DNA from 3 places in the Cyanobium sp. A1C-AMD genome. Region 1 is predicted to be linked to each of the others. Evidence: predicted binding sites of a transcription regulator. Region 1 holds the regulator's gene; each other region holds the start of a gene.
What was found. The regulator NtcA, encoded in region 1, controls nitrogen genes in cyanobacteria. The targets are predictions, from matches to a motif close to GTANCNNNNGNTAC.
Positions count from the first base shown of each region.

Region 2: a site for NtcA is predicted at 1,999-2,012, ahead of urtA (urea ABC transporter substrate-binding protein). Genes of this name have one in related genera too.
Region 3: a site for NtcA is predicted at 2,039-2,052, ahead of KBY74_RS00390 (ammonium transporter). Genes of this name have one in related genera too.

Region 1 is NZ_JAGQDB010000017.1:7,205-10,477, forward strand. Features, by position in the region: gene KBY74_RS04665 (resolvase) at 1-69, opposite strand, end outside; gene KBY74_RS04670 (DUF3084 domain-containing protein) at 66-1,283, opposite strand; gene ntcA (global nitrogen regulator NtcA) at 1,318-2,058, opposite strand; gene KBY74_RS04680 (cob(I)yrinic acid a,c-diamide adenosyltransferase) at 2,300-2,938, shown strand; gene dcd (dCTP deaminase) at 2,938-3,273, shown strand, end outside.
Region 2 is NZ_JAGQDB010000037.1:10,278-13,550, forward strand. Features, by position in the region: gene KBY74_RS07795 (urea ABC transporter permease subunit UrtB) at 1-520, opposite strand, end outside; gene urtA (urea ABC transporter substrate-binding protein) at 620-1,915, opposite strand; gene ureG (urease accessory protein UreG) at 2,035-2,631, opposite strand; gene KBY74_RS07810 (urease accessory protein UreF) at 2,641-3,273, opposite strand, start outside; gene ureE (urease accessory protein UreE) at 3,272-3,273, opposite strand, start outside.
Region 3 is NZ_JAGQDB010000001.1:69,892-73,164, reverse strand. Features, by position in the region: gene secG (preprotein translocase subunit SecG) at 1-224, shown strand, start outside; gene msrB (peptide-methionine (R)-S-oxide reductase MsrB) at 238-720, shown strand; gene KBY74_RS00390 (ammonium transporter) at 717-1,988, opposite strand; gene groL (chaperonin GroEL) at 2,203-3,273, opposite strand, start outside.

The sequences.
Region 1 (3,273 bases):
CAGCACTAGACCGCATTTGCTGCGCCCGGGATCTAGGCCTGCCACCAGGCCCGCCGCAGTGCGCGTCACGGGCGGCGAGGGCCCGGCCCCGATTGGGCGGGAGATGGGGCCGCCACCCAGCGCAATTCCACCGCAATTGGGTCGGCGGTGCTGGCGCTGTTGATGGCAAGGGCTTCTAGTTGGGCAACCTGGCCCGGCTGGCGCTCGCTCAGCTCCCGGGCCAGCTGTTTGAAGCTGGCCGCATCAAACTGCAGCCCTTCCACCAACGTGCCCTGGCGCTGGGCTCGGGCATAGGCAGCGGCTAGCAGCAGGTTGAGTCGCCGCGAAACCGGCTCCAGGGCTGTGAGGTCGCCCTCGATCGTGGTGCTGGCCAGCACTTCACCTGCTTTAACTACTGGGCGGTTGGGGCGTAGGTCTGGGAAGGCAAGCACCTGGCGCTCGCCCCTCAGCACGTTGGCGGCCGAGAGAATGCTCACCACCCAGCTGCCGGGCTTGGCGAGCAGGCCTTCCAGCTTGCTGATGTCATTTTGGGGAACCAGCAGGATCTGGCGATCGGGGGGCTGGCCGGGCAGCACCCGCCTGAAGGCGTTGAGATTGGCCTGCTGCAGCAAGGCGGTGATCACCTCCTTGGCCTGCTCGGGGCGCTCAAGGGTCACCTTGGCGCTGGCCAGGGTCTGACCGCTGCTGAGCACTACGTCGCCGCGGCGCAGGGCAATCAGGTTGCTCTCCAGCTCTTTAAGTTCTTGGGCTCCGGCGCTAATCCGGCGGCGCACCTGGGCTAATTCCGCTTCGGTGCGGCGGATTTCCGCATCCCGCCCCTTCACCTCCTGGCTGAGACGGCTGCGCTCCAGCTCCAACCGGTTGCGCTGGGTTAGAAGTGGCGCCAGCTCTTGGCGCAATTTGCTGGCGCGGGCTTGGGCCTGCTCAAAGCGCGTCTGAGCCTCGCGTTTGCCCTGTTCGGCCCGCGCCACCTGCAGGCGGCTGCTGGCTAGTTGGCTGTTGCTGCGGCTCAGTTCGCTGCGGCTGGTTTGCAGCCGTTGCTCCAGTCGATCGAGTTCAAACAGGCCCGTGCGCAGCCGCTCGCTTACCAGCAGCATCAGGCCGAGGGAGATGGCACTGATCAGGCTGCCAGTGAGCACTGTGATCAACACGGCGGTGCGGCGGGGCCGCATCCCCAACAGGCTCAAGCGCGCCTTGCCCACCAGGCTGCCAAGTCGGTCGCCCAGGGTGGAGAGCACTCCCCCCAGGGCGAGCAGAGCGAGGATCAGCAGCCAGCCCGTCACATACGTCCCCGGAGGGCCCCAGTATCCCTGGCGTTCAGCTGAAGCGCTTGGCTAGGGCGATTGGATCAAACACAGTGATCTTTTTGCGGTCGATCTGAACGAGCCCGTCGTTGCGCAGGTCGCCCAGCAGGCGAGTGATTGTGACGCGGGTGGAGCCAATCGCTTCGGCAATCGCCTGGTGGGAGAGGCGCAGATCAATCGTGATACCTTCCGAGCTGGGAACGCCGAAATCTCGGCACAGCACCAGCAGGAAGCTCACCAGCCGCGAGCTCATGTCGCGGTGGGTGAGGGTTTCGATCATCGTTTCGGTCTGCAGTATTCGCGAAGACAGGCCCTGCAGCAGCAGCAAGCCCACGCTGGCGTCCTGCTCGATCGCCCGGCGTACGGAGGTGGCTGGTGCGGTCACCATCTCGACCCTGGTGAAGGCCACAGCGTGATAGAAGCGATCGGAGCGCTGGCCTGTAAGCAGCGAGAGCACACCAAACAGGCTGTTCTCGCGCAACAGGGCCACGGTGATCTCCTCGCCGGATTCATATACCCGCGACAGCCGGACCGCTCCGCGCCGCAGCAGATAGACCCGCTCGGCTGGATCGCCGGGAAAAAAAATCGTCTTGCCCCGTTCGATCGTCTCGACACTGCTGCCGGCCAGGCCCCGGATCACTTCCAACAGGGTGGGGTTGCCCTGGCCGGCGCTTCCCATGCCTGCCACCACGCCAGGGGCACCCGTCGATGGGGTGTTGGCGGTACGGCTAAATCCGTGGGTAGCGCCAACCATCAAGGTCTTGGCAAGTGCCGGGACCCTAAGGATCACCCGGGGGGCGGCTTGTAGCAATACACACGGTTTGAGACGACACCGCCGGCGCCCCTGCGCGCCAGTACGTATGTTTCCGCTAGGGATGGTGTCGTTTGCTTGTGGAGCGGCCCGATCCCGCTACATTCAGCTCCGCGAGGCCATGGGCTGCTCGCGGCGCCCCAGGTCTGTTTTTCGATTTTCAAGGTTCTTATTCAGGTTGTTCATGACCGCGAGCTTGCCCGTCTCAGGCCTCACCTCCTCCTCTGGAGCTGGTTTTCCGGCGGTCCAGCACCAACCTCAGCGCTCTGGCCATCGCCCTTTGGCTGTGGCGGCTGCCGCGTCCGCCCCCTCTGCTGCGCCGGCATTGCGGCTGGTGGCCCAGTCGGAGGGCTTACTGCAAATCCATACGGCGCCTTTCCGCGGCAGTTACGGTGCCGTGCTCAGCCAGGCCCTACGTAGTGCCGGCTTGGGCAGCCGGGTGCTAGTTACTCAGTTCCTTAAGGGCGGCGTAGATCAGGGCCTCGGCAGCAGCGTCTGGCTCTGTGGGCGACTGCAATGGCTGCGGCCCGGTGTGCCCGGCTGTCTTTCAGAGCCAGCTGTCCACCAGGGGCTCGAGCTGTTGGAGGCGGTGCGCCAGGTGTGGGCCTTCAGCCGCGAGCAGCTGCTCAGTGGTGCGGTGGATCTGATGGTGCTCGATGAGCTGGGCTTGGCTGTGGAGCTGGGCTACATCGAGCAGGCTGAAGTGCTGGCAACCTTGGAGCGCCGACCAGCCCATCTAGATGTCATTTTGACAGGGCCAGCCATGACTCCTGAGTTGATGGCCATGGCTGATCAGGTCACCCAGTTGCGCCGAGGCCTCTGATGCTGAAGAACGATCGCTGGATCAACGAGCAAGCTGCCGTAGGAATGTTGCAGCCGTTTCAGTCGAGCCTGGTGCGCCACCTCGATCCCGCTACGGCGGGCTCCCCGGTGCTCAGCTATGGCTGTTCTTCCTATGGCTACGACTTGCGGTTGTCGGCCAAGGAATTTTTGATCTTTCGGCATGTGCCTGGCACCGTGATGAACCCCAAGCGGTTCAACCCGGCGAACCTGGAGCCCGCTCCCCTGCGCCATGACGAGGACGGATCTTATTTTATCTTGCCAGCCCATTCCTATGGCTTGGGAGTGGCACTGGAGAAGATGAAGGTGCCATCAAAT
Region 2 (3,273 bases), on a different contig from region 1:
CGGAGGCCAAGATGATGCCGATCAGACCAGAAATTAGCCAGGTAGCCACTGCAAGCAATGGGGTCCAGCGCCGTTGAGCCCAGTAGCTGGGCCACAACCGCGGTGTGGCCAGGCCTAGAGCCACGGCCACCACAAGCCCCACAACAAAGGCACTGCTCACCGAGCGTACAAATTGCTGCAAAATCAGGCTTACCCCCCAGGTTGCCAAGAGAGTTTCCAACGGCCTGCCATATAGGCGCCGAATTACGGTTTTTTCCAGCAACAAACCCGCCAAACCACTAACTAAAAAAGCAAGCGGTATCGCCACCAAAATGTAGATGGGGAAAAGACCCTCCAGAGGGCCATTTTTAAATAGGTTTTGCACCACGAAGGTGGTGTAAGCCCCGAGCATCATCAACTCGCCGTGGGCCATGTTGATGACCCCCATCAAGCCAAAGACAACGGCCAAGCCAAGGGCGGCCAGCACCAGCACCGAACCGATGGCCAAGCCATTGAAGAGTGTGTCGTAAAGAAGATCCATGGCGCCCAACAGGGCTCGGCAAGGGAAAGAAAAATAAAAACGAAGTGAAAAGGGGGAGACAAGCTCCCCCGATCTCAAGTCAATAGGCAAGCCCAGGGCTCACATCTTGAACTTACCGGCGTCAGGACGATCCTGGGTCCAATCGCAGGTGTAACCCTTGGTTGCGGGAACAAACTGGTTCCAGGCAATCGGCTTGAGAACTCCCTTGTTCTCGATGATCTTGAACATGCCGTCCTTTTGGACCTCACCAATCATCACCAGCTCGGTGGTGTGGTGATTGGGCTGCACCTCGATCTTGCCCTGGGGGGCATCGAAAGTCACACCGATTAACGCCTTACGCACTGCGTTGTCATCAACGCTATTGGCCTTCTCAGCCCCAGCGGCCCAGAGGTAGACCATGTTGTAGGCGGATTCAGCCGGGTCATTGGTGACCCGATTCTCGCCGTACTTGGCCTTGAAATCAGTAGTGAACTTCTTGGAAGCCGGGGTGTCGAGACTCTGGAAGAAGTTCCAGGCCGCATAGGTGCCTTCCAGATACTCGGGGCCAATTGCCGCAACCTCCTCCTCAGCAATTGAGAAGCTCATAATCGAATAGCCATTGGCAGGGGTGATGCCAGCAGCCTTCATCTGCTTGAAGAAGGCGACGTTACTGTCGCCGTTCAGAGTGTTGACAATCACGCCACCCTTGGGCAGGGCCTGCTTGATCTTGGCAATGATCGGAGCCACCTCGGTGTTGCCAAGCGGCAGGTAGTCCTCACCCACCAGATTACCACCCTCAACCTTGAGCTGCTCCTTCATGATCGTGTTCGCGGTGCGCGGATACACGTAATCGGAGCCCACTAGGAAGAAGTCCTTGCCCTTGTTCTTGAGCAGCCAAGAAACAGCCGGTTCAGCCTGTTGGTTGGGGGTGGCACCGGTGTAGAAGATGTTCTTGGAGCACTCCTGACCTTCGTACTGGATCGGATAGAAGAGGAAGTGATCCTTGGCCTCAAACACAGGCAGCATCGCCTTGCGGCTAGCTGAGGTCCAGCCACCAAACACCACAGCCACCTGATCCTGATCGATCAGTTTTTTGGCTTTCTCGGCGAAGGTAGGCCAGTCAGAGGCACCATCCTCTTCGACGGGAACAATCTTCAGCTTCTTGCCATCGATGGTGATCCCGCCCTTGGCGTTGATCTCATCGATAGCCATCAACTCGGCTTCAGCCACCGTGTTTTCGGAGATGGCCATGGTGCCGGAGCGGGAATGCAGAATCCCCACCTTCACTTCACCGTCAAAATCGCCAGAGGCTTTTTCGCCGCCGCCGCCGCAGGCCACCAGCGAAAGGCTGGCTGCCATCGCCGTAGCACCAGCGACATAACGCATGGTGGTTTTGCGCATCAGGGAAGACTTCATAAAAACTCCTACGGGAAACCGCTGAATGTCCCGCTGCGATTTAGCGGTCAGTGGAAGGTATCCAGTTGTCACACGTTGGCCCTGTAGTGGTTGCTACGGATCTCGCAAAAGCAAGCTAATCAGGGCAGCTGGGCCCACAAAAACTGCTCCACCACCTCCAGCCCTTCGCCGCTGCGGATGTTGGTGAAGCACCAAGGGCGCCCAGGGCGCATGCGTTCGGTGTCGGCTGCCATCACCTCGAGGCTGGCTCCCACCATGGGAGCCAGGTCGGTCTTGTTGATCACCAGCAGATCGGAGCGGGTGATCCCCGGGCCGCCCTTGCGAGGGATTTTGTCGCCGGCGGCCACATCGATTACGTAGATGCAGAGATCCACCAGCTCCGGGCTGAAGCTGGCGGCCAGGTTGTCGCCGCCGCTCTCCACCAGCACCAGATCCAGATCGGGGAAGGCCGCCTCCAGCTCGGCCACCGCCGCCCGGTTGATCGAACAGTCCTCGCGGATGGCGGTGTGGGGGCAGCCACCGGTTTCGACGCCGCGGATGCGCTCGGGCTCTAGGGCCCCAGCTCGGGTGAGGAACTGGGCATCCTCCTGGGTGTAGATGTCGTTGGTGACAACCGCCAGCTGCAGGCGATCGCGCAGCCGCCGGCAGAGGGCCTCCACCAAGGCGGTTTTGCCCGAGCCCACCGGCCCGGCTACGCCCACCCGCAGCTTGCTCATCGGATCCGCTCAGCTGCGAAACAGCCTGGAGTACAGCTCGGCGTGGCGCAACTGGGCCAAACCCGCACCCACACCACCGCTCCAGAGCTGGTCGGGATCGGCAGCCGCCAGTTCCAGGGCCCGCTCGGCAATCAAAGGCGCCAGACCCAGCTGCAGGCGCTGGGCCTCGGTGGGTCCTAGAGGCACCAGCCGCAACGCCGCACTGAGCTGGTTTGCCACCCAGCCATACAAGTAGGCCTCAACCAGCTCGGTGGCGGCAACCTCCAGGGCGCGGCCCGCCAGGGCAAAGGCTGCCGGCCAAGCCAGGTTCAAAGCAGGCGGATTGAAGCCCAGCTCAGCCAGCAGCCCCAGGAGCGACGCGCCCATCTGACGCTGCTGGGCGCGCACCTCCGCCGCCTCCCGCAGGGCCAGCAACCAGCTATCGCGCTCGCGCAATTCGGCTGCTTCAGCCAGCAGCAAACCGGGCAAACTGGCCGCCTCCAGCACCAAGGTGCCGCGCTGCAACTCAGCCTCCAACCAGGCCCTCACACCAGCCCCATCCAGCAAAAGCCCGCGCTGCACCAGCACCTCCAAGCCCTCCGAATAACTGAAGGCCCCCACCGGCAGTGCTGGGCTGATCAGTTGAAACAAGCGCAAGCGGCT
Region 3 (3,273 bases), on a different contig from region 1:
CTTCAGTTTTGTCATGGGTGTGGATTGGCAGTGGCGTTCTGCTGATCATCAGCGTGCTACTACATAGCCCCAAGGGCGATGGCATGGGCGGGCTGGCCGCTAGCGGCGGTTCGATGTTCACCAGTGCCCGTAGCGCCGAAGCCACCCTCAACCGCATCAGCTGGACCTTGCTAGCAATTTTTCTTGGCCTGGCCGTTGTGCTCAGCGCCGGCTGGCTCGGTTAGGTCTGTGACGCCAATGCCGCGACGCAATCTGCTGGTAGCCCTGGGATCAAGCCTGGGTGCCTTCTTCACTGGCGTCTCCCGCGCCGAAGCAGCTTCCAAGGCCCAAGATCCCGCCTGGCAGCTCAGCGAAGCCAGCTGGAAGAAACGTCTCAACCCTGCCGCTTATAACGTGCTCCGCCAGGAAGGCACCGAAAGGCCCTTCTCCAGCCCCTTGAATAGCGAAAAACGCCCAGGCACTTTCGTTTGTGCTGGCTGCGCCCTGCCCCTCTTTAGCTCCAAGGCCAAATACGAGAGCGGCACCGGCTGGCCCAGCTTCTGGCAACCGCTGCCCAACGGGATCGCCACCAAGGTGGACTTCAAGTTGATCGTGCCCCGCACCGAATACCACTGCCGGCGCTGCGGCGGCCATCAGGGCCACGTGTTTGACGACGGCCCTAAGCCCAGTGGCAAGCGCTACTGCAACAACGGCGCAGCCCTCAATTTCATCACCGGTTAACCGGTGTATTCGCCGTTGTAGGCCTCTTCGCCGTGAGCATTGATATCGAGGCCCTGCTGTTCCTGAATGTCGTTAACACGCAGGGGCATCACCAGGCGAATCAGTAGAAGAATCACATACGTGCCTACTCCAACAAAAAGAATTGTGAATCCTGCGGCCTTGAGCTGAATCCAGAGCTGACCTGGCTGACCGACTAGCAGTCCATCTGCGCCAGCGGGATTGAGGCTTTTCAACGTGAACACGCCAGTTAGCAGAGTGCCGAGCAACCCGGCCACGCCATGCACCGGCAGCACATCGAGGCTGTCATCGAGCCGCCAGCGGTTCTTGAGTTGCATGGCATAGCTGCAAACCAGTGCTGCCGCAAAGCCGATCAAAACGGCCGCCAGAGGGCTCACATAGCCAGCCGCTGGGGTGATCGCCACTAGGCCGGCCACGGCGCCGGTAGCCACACCCACGGCAGTGGGCTTGCCGCGCTGCCATGTTTCCAGCAGCATCCAGCCCAGGGCAGCTGCAGCGGCAGCGGTATTGGTGGTGAGGCAGGCAAGGGAGGCCAAATTGCCGGCCACCAGGCCGCTACCACCATTGAAGCCAAACCAGCCGAACCAGAGCAGGCCCGCCCCAAACAGGATGAAGGGCACGTTGTGGGGTGGGGCGGCATAGCCCACGCCCCCACTGCGACGCCGGCCTACCACCAGGGCAGCAACGGCGGCGGCCACGCCCGAGGCCAGTTCCACCACCAGGCCACCGGCGAAGTCGATGGCACCGAGGCCGGAGCTGCCCAGGAACCCACCTGGGCCCCACACCATGTGGGCCAGGGGTAGGTAGATGAAGGTGCTCCAGAGCAGCAGAAACACCATCCAGGCGCGGAAATGCATCCGCTCCACCACCGCACCGGAAATCAGCGCCGGAGTGATGATCGCAAAGGTGACCTGGAACAGGGCAACGGCACCGTGACTGAGTTGCCCATCCCCATAGGGAGCCGACCAATTGCTGAGCCCCGCCCACTGCAACCCGCCGATGAAAGGAGCTAGGGGACCGCTGCCGGGAGAGAAGGCCAGGCTGTAGCCGAACAACACCCAGAGCACACTCACCAGGGCCATGGCGGTGAAGCTCATCACCATGGTGTTAAGCACGTTGCGGCTGCGAACAAAGCCCGCATAAAAGAGGGCCAGAGCTGGCGTCATCATCAGCACCAGGGCGGCACTCACCAACACAAAACCATTGTTGGCACTGCGAAGGGCCAGATCGGTTGCAAACAGAAGCGGCACAGCTGAGCCAAAACCAGGCGCCACCCTGAAGACCAACGGATCAGCAGCCAGTAGCAACCGCTACCAAAAGAGCCTTTAAAGGTGGCAACCGATACAGCCGGGATGGATGGGCCCGCTTGGCTGAACGGAAACGAACAAAAAAAGGGCAGAAGGAAAACCCTTCTGCCCTCGCTGACGATGACGGAGAGGGGCCTCGAAGGCACCCATCTCGCTGTCAATAGTCGAAGTCGCCGCCGCCCATGCCGCCACCGGCGGGAGCAGCATCTTTCTTGTCTGGCATATCAGCCACGATGCACTCGGTGGTCAGCACCATGCCGGCGATGGAGGCGGCATTTTGCAGACCGGAGCGGGTCACCTTGGCGGGGTCGACGATACCGGCAGCCAGCATGTCGACGTACTCGCCGGTGGCGGCGTTGTAGCCCTCGTTGAAGGGCTTGTTGCGCACGTTCTCAGCCACGACAGCGCCATTGACGCCAGCGTTTTGAGCGATGCGCATCAAGGGTGCGGTCAGCGCGGAGGCCACGATGTGGGCGCCGATCAGCTCCTCGCCAGAGAGGTTGGCCGCAGCCCACTCCTCGAGGGCGGGGGCCAGGTGGGCCAAGGTGGTGCCACCACCAGGAACGATGCCTTCTTCAACAGCCGCCTTGGTGGCGTTGATGGCGTCTTCCAGGCGCAGCTTCTTGTCCTTCATCTCGGTCTCGGTGGCGGCACCCACCTTGACCACGGCCACACCGCCGCTCAGCTTGGCAAGACGCTCCTGCAGCTTCTCCTTGTCATAGGAGGAGTCGGTTTCGTCCATCTGCTTGCGGATCTGCTCGCAGCGCGCCTTGACGGCCACTTCGTTGCCTTCGGCCACGATGGTGGTGGTGTCCTTGTTGATGGTGATGCGGCGGGCGGTGCCCAGCATCTCCAATTTGGCGTTCTCAAGCTTGAGACCGGCGTCCTCGGTGATCAGCTGACCGTTGGTGAGAACGGCGATGTCCTCGAGCATGGCCTTGCGGCGATCACCGAAACCAGGGGCCTTGACTGCCGCCACGTTGAGCACGCCGCGCAGGCGGTTCACAACGAGGGTGGCTAGGGCTTCCTTCTCGATGTCCTCGGCAATGATCAGCAGGGGCTTGCCTGTACGGGCGATCTGCTCAAGCACGGGCACCAGGTCCTGCACCAAACCGATCTTCTTATCGGTGAGCAGGATGTAGGGCTCTTCGAGCACCGCTTCCATGCGCTCGGTGTCGGTGGCGAAATAGGGCGAGATGTAGCCCTTGTCGAAGCGCATGCCTTCGGT